Regions from separate parts of the Paenibacillus sp. CFBP13512 genome, predicted to be linked through region 4. Evidence: riboswitches for the same ligand, from Rfam matches in the RefSeq annotation. Region 4 holds a riboswitch; each other region holds the start of a gene.
The links. A riboswitch is a leader RNA that binds a small molecule or an ion and turns the genes downstream of it on or off. The one in region 4 is predicted to bind cyclic di-AMP.
Positions count from the first base shown of each region.

Region 1 (3,264 bases), on a different contig from region 4:
CTGCAAAATCAGGATCAGTTAATATAATTACACCGCGTCGTTCTTGAGCTAATTTTACACGACGAATCACATGAGCACCTATAGCTGAGCCGCCTGTCTCGATCGTATCTGCGTCTACAGCTCTTTTAATCGCTACGGTATCGTCTCGTCCTTCCACAACAATCACTTCTTTAATCACGTTGATTGTACGCTTCCCTTCACTCTCTAAATGATAAGATAATCTGTTCGATATTCATCTTAACAGAACAAAAAGAAGAGGATTTATCCTCTTCTTTTTGTTTTCTTTATGCACGCTCATAGTTAATATTATTTATATCATATAACAGATGACTGGGCTTAAGCAATGGTGCTATCCCAATCAACACCCTCTCTAGGGTTTAACCGGGCCAATTACATATACAGTGTAACCGGATTTGCGTCCAAATGCTCTCGCTTGGCTCAAGCTGTCTATATACACGTCGATTTTATTACCGTTAATAGCACTACCGGTATCTTCAGCACGGCGGAAGCCAATGCCTTCAATGTATACCCACCATCCCATAGGAATGACACTCGTATCGACTGCAATCGTACGACCTTCTGTTACACGTGCTCCCGAAGCAGTCACTGTACCTAGACCAGGTTCTTGAGACGAATAAGCAGTTAGAGATACATTGTTCAGTACTTTCGCATAAGAGAAATCTACACCTGCTTTGGAAGTACTATTACTTGATCCTCCACTAGAAGAAGCAGCTGCGAGAAGTTTAGGCTCCTCTTTTTTGGTACCAATAGCTACAATCTTATCTTTTACTTTTGCGGTTGTTTTTTTATTAACCATACGTTTGGAGACGAATTCTCCATCTTCGTATACTTTCTCGATGTATTGAACCACTTTACCTGTTTGACCGCCTTGCACTAACTTGGTTTTACCTTCAAGCATGGAACCATCGGTTTTTTTAACCGTTTGATATGGAATCTTGACTACTTTTTTCGCTACAAATGATTTGGTACGCACAATCTTGATATCCATATTGTCATGAACTGAAGATTCCATCGCAGGTGTTAATTGATCTTCACCTGACAGTGTTAACCCAGCCTGCTCCAATGTGTTACCAACTGTTTTAGAGGTGGTATAAATTTTCTTGGTTCCACCATCTGCCGTAATGTTTACTGCAACCGCATGGTTAATATAAACTTTGTCCCCATCCTGAAGCGCGCCATTCATAGGCATAGATACTTTATCTTGTGGTGCCACTTTAATTTGATTTTCATCAAGCAGTTGAGAAAGCATCAATTTACGTGTTTCCACGGTTTGTGCTTTGCCGTCAATGACTACAGAAATATTTTTACCCGCTTGATTATAAAGTAGGGACAATAGCATCGCTGCAAGAGCGATCACTAATAATGCAGCCCACAATACATAGCGTAGGTTTTGTTGCTTCCAACTCAGCGCGTAAGACATGCTGGATGAGCGCGAACCATGGGTTTTTTCGAAAGGAGCAATTGCCACTTCTTCCGTCCTCCTTCATAGTCTCGCCGTCTAGCTGTGACGTAATTGTATATGACGCGACTATATAACAGAATTTTCACAGGCTGATCGTAAGCATAAGATTACCAAATCTGTGTGATAATCTTTCGTGATGTTCAAAAATGCCTGCGCCATGGTCAGTCTAAGGGACACACCTAATATCTGAAAGATCAAATTTCAAATATCGTATTCTCTGAATCTTTTCGTTTAGCCCAAAACAAAAGAAGCCTCTGGAAAAGAGCAAAGCAACTTTTCCTTGGCTTCCGACGTATCTAAATACAGTTCGGAAAACGTTAGAAAATACGAGGTTGCCTCTGCATCGCTTACGGGGTTAGCTGTCGGATTCGGACACATCATATTTCTTGCCCTTTGAAGGCTCCTCCGCTCATGGCGCGAGTACCTCCAATTCACCCCGTAGACCCTGTAAAAGGAATCATACATAATGACTTCGGTATTCTGATAATAATGGCTTGAAGACATATGTTGGTTCCCCCGTTTTCCTATGCAGGAAACTCAGCGAGACCGAATCATGGAATCTTGCGTAATAACAGCAAGATTAAATCACTGATGAAATAATATCCCGAACCCAACCCTCATGTAAAGCGACCAGCAAGCACGTTTTTCTGAATAAATGGTTAAAAAGTTGTCATATTCTTCTGTTTTTTGGTTATAATTTATTCATATATCCGTTTAACGCTGTTTTTTGCGTGATTTACTCTCTTTTTCACCGAATGCCAAATCGTTCCAGTGCATTTTTAGTTGTAATTGTACTAATTTCTTCCAGTGATACCCCTTTTAGCGCAGCAGCAGCTTCTGCTACAAGTGTCACATAACCGGACTCATTTCGTTTTCCACGATAAGGATGTGGTGTCAAAAATGGGGAGTCTGTTTCAAGCAAAAGACGGTCCATTGGAACCTGTTGTAACACCTCTTTAGGTTGCTTCGCATTTTTGAAAGTAATCGGTCCTCCAAACGATAAATGAAAGCCCATATCGAGACACATTTTAGCCGTTTCCCAGCTACCTGAAAAGGAGTGCATAACCCCTCCAACTTCATGTGCTTTTTCTTCGCGCAAAATCTTAACAATATCTTCATGAGCATCACGATTATGGATAACAATCGGCATATTAATCGAACGTGCTAGACCGATTTGTTCACGTAATACTTTATGCTGTACTTCTTTCGGTGAAGTATCCCAGTGATAATCCAGACCAATTTCACCAATCGCTACTACTTTTTCATGTTTGCATAGCGATTCGATCCATTCCAGATCTCCAGGTTGCATATGAATCGCATCTACAGGATGCCAGCCAATAGCCGCATATATAAATTCATAACTTTCGACTAATTCCATCGTGGTGGGAATCGTTTCACGGTTGAATCCCACATTGATCATTCGGGTTACCCCTTGTGCATAAGCACGCTCAATCACTTCTTTACGATCATCGGCAAATTCGATCGAATCCAAATGAGTATGTGTATCAAATAACATATAATTTTCTCACTCCTTCTCTGTTTCTCGTTCTTTTTTCGCTAATCTTATATTTCAAATTCCATCTGTGGCGGATTAATTTTGTTTTCAAATATCGCTGCCACTTCTTCGGATAATTGATGAATAACTTTCTCTAACTTATCTTGCGGATAATACAGATGATATCGACCGCGATGAATCCCACTAATTGAACGTACAATATCCGATACTTCTGATATTTCTTGGATTCGGTTTTGACGATCTAATAATAGAATTTGTTTTTCTT
Region 1 covers NZ_QGAD01000022.1:12,938-16,201, reverse strand. Annotated here, with positions in the region: gene rnmV (ribonuclease M5) at 1-178, opposite strand, end outside; gene PaeCFBP13512_RS20710 (ubiquitin-like domain-containing protein) at 371-1,489, opposite strand; cyclic di-AMP (ydaO/yuaA leader) riboswitch at 1,813-2,036, opposite strand; gene PaeCFBP13512_RS20705 (TatD family hydrolase) at 2,232-2,999, opposite strand; gene PaeCFBP13512_RS20700 (HD domain-containing protein) at 3,047-3,264, opposite strand, start outside.
Region 1: it holds a riboswitch for cyclic di-AMP, as region 4 does, so the genes downstream of both, PaeCFBP13512_RS20710 (ubiquitin-like domain-containing protein) here and PaeCFBP13512_RS14645 (hypothetical protein) in region 4, are expected to answer to the same signal.

Region 2 (3,264 bases), on a different contig from region 4:
TTAATTTAAAACATCTATTATAGGTATGTAAAAAAGAAATACACAAAAAGCACAGAAGAATGAGTCTTATCATTCCTTCTGTGCTTTTATTTTAGAGATTAGGATAACGTGCGTTAGGCGGAGCTTGATAGACCATACAATAAAAAGGCTTCATCCCATCAGGCGTTCTGCGTTCATACATATCTGTAATATAAAAATCTGCTTTCTGATAGGTGCGAATAGCCCGTTGATTCCAGGTCAATACTTCTAAATCAATCTCTGCGGTAGCACTACGTTCCTGAGCCGTCTGCACAATTGCTCGTAAAAATTCTTCTCCATAACCATGACCACAAAGATCGGGACGCATTCCTATACCTAGTCTAATCGTATCTCCTAATGGAAAAAGTTGAGCAAAGCCAGCTAGTTGTTCATGTTTATCTAGAACAGATAGATATTGTTTTTCTCGAATTATCGGATCTCCAAATTCAATCCCTAATTCTTTCATTTGTTCCCATGCCATCCAACCATAGATATTATAAGGTGGTTCATAGATCCATGTGCATACTTCAGCGGCATGTAATTCTGTCAAAGGAATAGTATGAAAAACAGAATCTAGTGATGAGCTCATCCAGTAACCTCCTATGACCATACTTCATATGTATACCATAAAAAAAAGATAAAAAATTTGCAATATCCTGTTTACCATAATTACGAGTAGGTTAATAATAAGTAGACATAATTATAACCACAACAAAATATAAATTTTCAAAGATTCACAATTTTATGTAACCTATTAGACGTTCGATACGTCTTACTTATATAGAAACATAAAAAAACCACCAAAGATTCTGGCGGGAATCTTAAGTGGTCTGTAGGTTCATTTATATGAGTTGTTAATAGGATAATTAATTGTCAGTTGCGAAGGTGTTATATGTGGAATCACTCATAACGCGTTTAGCACCAACGTAACGATTTTGATAGTAATCCATGCTCAAACTGTCAATTCTCACACCTTTAGAAGTAGAAGCGTGTGCGAAGTTACCATTTCCTACATAAACTGCTACATGTGAAACTCCAGCCCCGGTAGTATTGAAGAATAACAGATCTCCAGCAATTAAATCACTTTTTGATACAGGCTCACCTACTTGATATTGAGAACTAGATTGGCGAGGAAGATCAATGTTCATTTTGCCGAATACATATTGTGTAAATCCAGAGCAGTCAAAACCGCTGAAAGATGTTCCACCAATACGATAAGGTGTTCCAATAGCTCCATCAATTACTTGATCCATTTTAGAATCTGCATGTGCACTTGTTACTCCAAGTGACGTAAATGCAATAGCAAGTCCCATTACTGCGGCTGTTAGTTTCTTTTTCATGTTCAAAATCAATTGTCCCCTTCCAATTGCCTACGAGGTTAGCTTAAGGATTCGGTAGAAGGTATTCCCCTATGATCCCTCCGAAACAAGATCAATTCACCCAAAACGGTTCCCCCGTTTCCCGGTACCAAGGAATTTGGCTCAAAGCTTGGTATGTACCGTTCACGGATCATTACGACAAAACGACAAATTTTTCATTACGCTATAAAGGTTACAGCATTTCGTTTTAAAGTTTACAAAGTTGTTACTAAAATCTCACTGGATTTATTCTACCAGAGGTTTTTTACTTTGGCAAACGTTTATTCATCTGTTTTTAATATTTGCTTAAGCATTTTGACGAGTAATCTCTGTCAAAGCCTACGGTTGTCATGTTCTTAAAAGTTAAAAAAATTTAATCTTTTGATCAGATGTGGGTGGTTATTAGTGAATGATGACCACTATATATACTTTCTTCGGTTCACCAATCACAATAATGAACGTTTTTTACCTTTTTTTATGAAAAATCGTGACAATAATCGACTTTATTGGCTTTTAACTCATTATTCGCTACAATATGAGTAATAGATTAAAGTCCCATTTATATGTATAACAGTCTTTATTTATACTGACCTACAAAGGAGTATTCTAACAATATGGATGAAAATCAAGCAAGTAAAAAGTCAATGTCACTGAATATTGTAAGTAGTAGTGCAAAAAGTAGTAAACATAAGGGGTTTGGATCAGGAGCGATTAACCTCAATAATGTTTCCCCTATCATTATAGACCATGGCGAAGCAAAAATCGATGTTGGCGCTATGCATGCCAAAAGTAAGGTAGAAAAAGGAATCAAATTTACTACCAATCGTGAAGAATTAAATGGTGGTCGCCAAGTATGGTTAGTATGGGTCGCTGTAGATAAATTAGCTGAAGGTGTTAATTATGCAGGAGCGACAGCTTGTGAGATGTGGATCAATGAAGAAGAGAAAAAAGGCTGGAAAATTCTTGCCGAGCATGTGAATAAGTTAGATTATGCGATCAAGCGTCGCATTATGTTAGAGGGCTTAGGAACAGAAGAAAAAGCAGCGCTTAAAAAGTTATTGGTTGCCCATAATGAAGAGTGGTGGAATCAGTCTTCAGAAGAGTTTAAATCTGCATTAGAAGGTTAATAATAACTAACATAGTCTACGTATTACACAAAAGACCGACGACCCTCAGATCGTCGGTCTTTTATCATTTCATGTCACCATTTTGGTATCACTTTAAAAAAACTTCTTCTATAGAAGAATAATATTTCACCAACAAGTATTAAGGATTCAAAATAGTAGGATTATCTTTATTTATATCATATAATAACAAGTAAAATATGGTAAAAAAGGTTATGAATGAGGATGGGATGTCAAATGACTATAAAAATTGGAAATTTACTTCCTTCTATCTCTAAACCCTTGTTATAATTAAGAGAAAGTCATCATCGTAGGAAGCTGTCCCTTGCGTGACTAAAATATTCTACAGATGGAGGGAACACTAAATGCAAAAAAGCGAAGCTGCTTACACCAAGACATTAAAACAGCCTATTAGTACAGGTATCCCGGGACTGGATGATATTTTATGCGGTGGCATTCCCCCAGGAGGCGTCGTTATTCTGGAAGGTGAGCCAGGTACAGGCAAAACAACGATAGGTATGCAATTCTTGGTTGAAGGTGCTATTAAACATAATGAGCCCGGTATTTATATTACATTCGAAGAACTTCCTGAACAAATCTACGATGATATGGAACGGTTTGGATGGAATTTGAAAGATTTGGAACGGCGTAACTTATTACGTGTGATCTGTATAGAACCGGAAATTTTATTAGAACAGATGCTTGAACCCAATGGATTATTTGAATATATGATCAAAGAAATTGGTTGTAAGCGTGTAGTTATG
Region 2 covers NZ_QGAD01000024.1:13,789-17,052, forward strand. Annotated here, with positions in the region: gene PaeCFBP13512_RS21235 (hypothetical protein) at 1-9, shown strand, start outside; gene PaeCFBP13512_RS21240 (GNAT family N-acetyltransferase) at 92-607, opposite strand; gene PaeCFBP13512_RS21245 (C40 family peptidase) at 885-1,358, opposite strand; cyclic di-AMP (ydaO/yuaA leader) riboswitch at 1,371-1,510, opposite strand; gene PaeCFBP13512_RS21250 (YwhD family protein) at 1,991-2,503, shown strand; gene PaeCFBP13512_RS21255 (ATPase domain-containing protein) at 2,866-3,264, shown strand, end outside.
Region 2: it holds a riboswitch for cyclic di-AMP, as region 4 does, so the genes downstream of both, PaeCFBP13512_RS21245 (C40 family peptidase) here and PaeCFBP13512_RS14645 (hypothetical protein) in region 4, are expected to answer to the same signal.

Region 3 (3,264 bases), on a different contig from region 4:
CACAATATGAACAGCTTAGTCATATTGCCAAAGCAGGATATTATTTTATTAGAGTAAGTTCTTATCAAGGAGCAGATACCACTAATCCATTTACTGTATTTGCTGTCACTTCAGATAGTTATGATGCAAGCGAGCCTGATGATAATCCGTGGTTAGCCAAAGATAAAGGATCAGCACCTTTTGTCAGCACACAGAATATTGATAATCGTTTTGACGAGGATTGGACAAAAGTCACTTTGACAGCTCAATCCAAAATGAACCTTCGTCTAGACAACACATCTGCTTATGGAACGTATCAATTACAGTTATTTAATGCGAATCTGGTGAGTCAAGGAACACTGGCACAGAATACCAACGGTCAAGTCACACTACCTGCGGGAACGTATTATATTCAAGTCTTAGCACCTTCTACATTCGATCTAACGACTCCATACAAACTATCTGTTAATTATCAGACAGCAGATGTATCCAGAGTTGCGATCAGTAATATTACAACAGATGGTGGTGTCTATGGATTTATTAATTATGGACAAGGTAATAAGTGGCGTGTCAAAAACAATATTGTGATCTCAGGTCGTGCTTTTGATGCTACAGGCAATCCGGTAGCGAACGCTATCGTAACGACTAATATCACTACAATTCTCAATGGCAAAGTGATTCCCGGAACAGCTACGACAGATGCTTCAGGTAACTTTACAATGCCAGTCAATATTGATAATCCAGGAGTAGGACAATATACTTTCCAATCATCCAAATACAGACATTATTATGATATTGTCAGAATCCAATTTTTCAGCAACGGTAAGCCATTAAATTCAGACATTAGCACACTGTATCATTTCGCTTATGAAATCTACACAGGTTGACCATAATTTTAAAAATGATAGCATCTTGCGTAAAAAATGACATAACCGTTTTCAGAATCTGTTGCAAATGAATGATAAATGCGATGTAACAACAGTGAAAAAGTAGAGAAACGATGAAAAAGAGAGAAAATAGGAGCCTGCGATAGATAACTTTTCAATAGTTATCTGAAAATGAAAGCTGTGATGATTCACAGCTTTTTTTGCGTCTTTTCTCAGCTTTACAGTTGACAAGGACAGGCGTATTATTCATTGCAGGCAGTTGATGAATACGATTCAGCAACTGATATAAATGAAGTTTCCAATGTTTTTGATCGCTGAGTTTTCGGTGCTAACCGAAAAACGGGGGAACCAAATTGCGATTTCACAAAACGGTGTGAGAGCCGGAATGTGAATCGTTGGGGTGAATCTGCATACTGACTAACCATGGTACAGTCAGACAATGCAGTAGGGCGACTCTCACCGCCCGAATCCGACAGCTAACCTCGTAAGCGTGGATAGGAGAGAAGTGTGAAGCTTGTGCCGATCTGACACAGTGTAATACGACTCTGTGTTTTTTGATATGTTAACAATGTCACAACGCTTAATTTTCATATGCATATGAAAAGCGGGGGAACCAATCGTTGATGGAGAGGACTGATAGGAAATGATCAGGATCTACACAACATGGGGTGAATTCCGGTATCTACCGGAACGGGCAATCTTCCAGCCCGAATCCGACAGCTAACTCCGTAAGCGTATAAGGGAGAACTCCTAACCAGCAACTCGGCAGGTACACGATAAGTGTGCGTGTTTGTAGAAGTCTGGGGAAAAGTTCTGCTTTTCTCCAGGCTTCTTTTTTTGTGCCTTTTTTAGCAAATTATAGTAACCAAAATGAATGCAGGGAGTTCTTCACATATGATGGATATATTAATGATTGGATTGGTTTTGTTGATTACTGTAGGGTTGAGCGGGTTGCTGCAATGGGCATCTGTAGCTATCGGAGAAAGAAGGAATGAGCGATGACTTGGCTGCTGTGGATTATTATTGGTGGATTAACCATTTATCTATGTTACGCATTAATTTATCCAGAAAAATTCTAATGGGTCAGGGGAGAACATCGTGAGTATCTTTTCATATATCGGAATTGCAGTCACTTTTATTATTGCTTTAATCATCGCTCGTCCAACCGGACATTATATTGCACATGCTTTTGACAATACACCCAATCGATTAGATCGTTGGTTTCATCCTATTGAAAAATGGATTTACAGGTTCGGTGGAATCAAAGGTGAAAATCAGACGTGGAAGCAATATGCAGGAGCCGTATTGATCAGTAATACAGTGATCTTACTTATCGCTTATGCGATCTTCCGTCTTCAACATGTATTACCTTTGAATCCAGCGGGCATTACGAATATGAGCCCTGATCTAGCGTTCAATACAGCGATTAGCTTTATGACAAATACCAATTTACAGCATTATAGTGGTGAAAGTGGTTTATCTTTATTTTCACAGATGACAGCGATTATCTTTATGATGTTTGTATCACCGGCAACAGGGATTGCGGTTGCAATTGCATTTATTAGAGGAATAACCGGTAAGCCACTAGGTAATTTCTTTACGGATCTAGTACGGGCAATTACACGCATTTTGTTACCTCTTACTTTTATTATGGCGCTTGTCTTTGTTGGATTAGGTATGCCGCAGACGTTGCATACTGTAGTGACAGCACAGACGTTACAAGGAACAGAGCAAAAGATTGGTGTAGGTCCAATTGGATCATTTCTAGCGATCAAAGAATTAGGGAATAACGGTGGTGGTTATTTTGGAGCCAACTCTGCACATCCTTTTGAAAATCCAGGCGGATTCAGTAATATGTTGCAAATGCTGATGATGTTACTGGTTCCAATGTCATTGCCATTTACGTACGGTAAAATGGTCGGCAACTCGAAGCAAGGCCGAGTATTATTCGTTTCGATGGTTATGATGTTTGTCGTGATGCTTAGTGTATCTCTTGCAAGTGAATATCAAGGAAATCCATTGATTAATCAATTAGGTACCCAGCACAATGCAGGATCGATGGAAGGTAAAGAAGTACGATTAGGCGAAGCTCAATCTTCGTTCTACTCTGTAGTTACTACTGCTTCAGAGACTGGTGCTGTCAATAACATGCATGATACGTTAACACCACTCGGTGGATTGATTGCATTAGGAAATATGATGCTAAATACAGTATTTGGCGGTTCAGGTGTAGGACTGTTGAATATTCTAATGTATGCCATTATTGCGGTGTTCTTATCCGGTCTTATGGTTGGACGCACACCTGAATTTCTCGGTCGCAAAATTGAAGGCAAAGAAATGAAATTGATTGCCGTCACATTACTTATTCAGCCTCTACTGGTCTTAGCGCCTACAGCGA
Region 3 covers NZ_QGAD01000014.1:24,432-27,695, reverse strand. Annotated here, with positions in the region: gene PaeCFBP13512_RS17890 (carboxypeptidase-like regulatory domain-containing protein) at 1-866, shown strand, start outside; cyclic di-AMP (ydaO/yuaA leader) riboswitch at 1,169-1,372, shown strand; cyclic di-AMP (ydaO/yuaA leader) riboswitch at 1,434-1,616, shown strand; gene kdpF (K(+)-transporting ATPase subunit F) at 1,865-1,945, shown strand; gene kdpA (potassium-transporting ATPase subunit KdpA) at 1,965-3,264, shown strand, end outside.
Region 3: it holds a riboswitch for cyclic di-AMP, as region 4 does, so the genes downstream of both, kdpF (K(+)-transporting ATPase subunit F) here and PaeCFBP13512_RS14645 (hypothetical protein) in region 4, are expected to answer to the same signal.

Region 4 (3,264 bases):
TTCACGATAGAACCTTTCATGATTTCTTGCCAGCGTGTCTGAGCAGATTGTCCAATAATCAATTGCGTCACATCATGCTTTTGAGCAGTTGAAGCAATAATATCAGCAGCTTCTTGTCCATGACTTTCTAAAAGGACAAATGTACCTCCTGCTTCTTCGGTCAATTTGCGCCATGCCTCTACATATTTCTCTTCTTGCTGATCCATCTCATCGATCGGGTGATCAATCACACTGAGTACACAGAGTGGAGACTGAATCAATTGAGATAAATGAATACCACGCCTGATCAATCGTTCTCCATTAGGCCCATAATACACACACACCATAATTTTTTCAGAGTTCAAGAAAGGCACACTCCTTTATTTCGTAGTTATGATCCATTAACCAGAATTGTTCAAAAGGAATAATAAGCGATGGTGTAATCTAACAAAAAAGCATGATTAATAAGCGCATCTGACGATGTCCACACATCAGGTGAATCTTGTAGTCGAATCCGCAGTTCAGTCAATGCTTCTAAAGCAACCTGACTACGTACACTTCCCCAATTCTGTTGCTGCTGATCGATATGAGAGAGTGCTTGATCTAGAGGGCATTTTTTGAGTGATGTAAATACTCGACTCCATTTCACCAGATCCAGATGCTGAACTTGATCTGTAAATGAATATTCCGCCCAGCCTGTAACTCCATGACTTGCGATTTTTAATAGCCCACAGTGTAGATAGCCATCCATTTCAGGTAAGGCTAGACGGCGATTATCATACTGAAATACTTCAATAGAATGAATAACATGGACAGATGTGTTGCTAGTGGATACCGCATGAGTAACAGGTGAAATGGCCGATAACAGACTCATCAAAAATCTACACTCCTTTAATATGATGTTTCTTTGCCTAATCCAATAACGATCCGTGTATCTGTCTATAACGGTATACTTGATGTCAGATATTGTTAGCAATCATAGTCCGCTCAGAGAAAGAAGTAAAATCAGACCTGAGTATTAAAAAGATCATATATCTGTGAAAACCACCATGTAATCGGATTCATTCTATTCATTCATACGGTAATGTCTTGTATACTCATCAATGCGCCAGTTTATCCATTTATCCTGTAAAATAAAGTAAAACAGCGCTAGATGAAGGAAATAGAACATTAGAACCCTACAATCGACTGGATTGCTCTATATCCGAATATAGCGAGCTTCAGTACTGCTTTACAAACGAAAAGAGCGGGCGTATGATTTCTTTCAAGTTCATTACAGCTTAATGGCTGAAAAGGGTATCAATAGACCTTTCAATCAGCGGGGGAACCATAAGAATAGACACTATGCTAGTGAGCTATTCAGGGGTGAATCAGAGCAGTTGGTGAAGACCGATAACTCTGTAGGGAGACTCTTACTTCCGAATCCGTCAGCTAACCTCGTAAGCTGCAATAAGAGAGACGACAATAATCAACTACGCCATGATAAGATGCCGCAGGCACTTGTCTTAGAAGCTGATGAAGAGGTCCTCTTCTAACGGCTTTTTTTTGTTGTCTACAATGGGTGGAGGAGCGCGAACAAGGATGGAATATGAGCAGGAATTTGTACTGGTATCACCGGCTACTGTAGCAGGGGAGCAATTTATGCAATTGTTAAAAGTGAAAAAGATTCCATTTGCAGTGATCGTGAACAGTCAAGCCGATCAACTTCGATATCAGAAAATGGGGATTGAACATGTGCTAGTGATCGACACACAGCGACAAGAGTTATGGCGGATTCCAGAGTTGAAGATTGGCAAAATTTATTTATTTGAACGCAGTCTACCGCTCTGTTGTCGTTATATCCAGATCTGCCGAACATGGTCATCACAGCAACTCTATGTTATTACAGAAGGCAACCAATCCCGATTGATTTATCGTGGACTGGGCGCCGATTACATTATTCATACGAATGGGAGCAGTGCTTCCTTTTTGTTATAAAAAAGTGCTGTAGATCGATCGCTCATTTTATTTTGCAATTTGCTGATGATATCTTGATAATGAAGAAGATAGGGAATCAAGGCGATGCGCAGAAATGGAGATGATCGTGATCGGTAAAACAGCATTAGTCGCAGGAGCCACAGGTCTAGTAGGCAAAAAGTTGCTGCGCCAGTTATTAGAAAGTACAGAATACACTCAAGTGATTGCTCTTGTCCGCCAACCTGTGCAACAACTGCAACATATGAAGTTGCAACAGGTTGTGGTGGATTACAATAAATTGCAAGATTATCGAGCGGATATGAAAGCAGATGATGTATTCTGTTGTCTGGGAACAACGATTAAGCAAGCAGGAACACAGAAGCAGATGATCGAAATTGATGTTATTTATCCATTTGCGGTAGCGCAGATTGCGTATGAGCAAGGAGCCAAACAGTTTATCGTTATCAGTTCTATGGGGGCCGATCCGAAGTCCAGTATCTTTTATACACGGATCAAAGGAGAACTGGAACAGCGATTACAACAGATTGGATATACCTCGTTGTCGTTGATTCGTCCATCTTTATTGCTTGGTAAGCGTAAAGATAGCCGTGCAGGCGAGCAATTTGGTACTGTCATCTCTCAGGCATTATCTTTCCTTATGGTGGGCCCTCTTCGTAAATATCGGGGAATAGAAGCAAGTGCAGTCGCTCTAGCGATGTATCGAATTGCACAGACCGCCAAACCCGGATCGCATGTGTATCTTTCAGATCGTTTGCAGCGGATTGCCGATGAATCACAGCCTACGACTGCTTCTACTAAAAAACGGAGTTGACGTCATCATTCGTACGTATTAGTTCAATTATAGAAATGGAGAATTATAATATGCCTCAATTAGAACCTAAGCAAGCAGCTTCAACGATCGAAAAATGGATTTCTTTTTACGATATGGATAATGCCAAAGCATGGGATAAAGACGATTATCCATTTATCCAATCTTCCTGCAAAGTGATGCATAGTGCAATTCAAGCGTTACGTGGTAAAGCTCCATCACAACCGAATGAGCGCCGTAAAATAGCGACTGGATTAGAAGAATGGTTAGATGACTCTTTTATGGATGATCCAAATGAATGGGAAAAAGAAAATAAAGCGTTTGTACAAGAAGCGTTAGAAGCGATTCAGTTTACGATTCAGTTTCTACAAAAATAATGAATAATGAGCAGACATACTCTATACCAGATGGGTATATCCCTTTATCCAGCAGTGAGATTGGCGAATTTTATATCGCTTTTGAACCTCAGTCGCATAGCTTTAATATCTATGTGCGTGCAG
Region 4 covers NZ_QGAD01000009.1:151,143-154,406, reverse strand. Annotated here, with positions in the region: gene PaeCFBP13512_RS14655 (universal stress protein) at 1-353, opposite strand, end outside; gene PaeCFBP13512_RS14650 (hypothetical protein) at 395-853, opposite strand; cyclic di-AMP (ydaO/yuaA leader) riboswitch at 1,247-1,440, shown strand; gene PaeCFBP13512_RS14645 (hypothetical protein) at 1,561-1,956, shown strand; gene PaeCFBP13512_RS14640 (oxidoreductase) at 2,051-2,767, shown strand; gene PaeCFBP13512_RS14635 (hypothetical protein) at 2,818-3,141, shown strand; gene PaeCFBP13512_RS14630 (hypothetical protein) at 3,141-3,264, shown strand, end outside.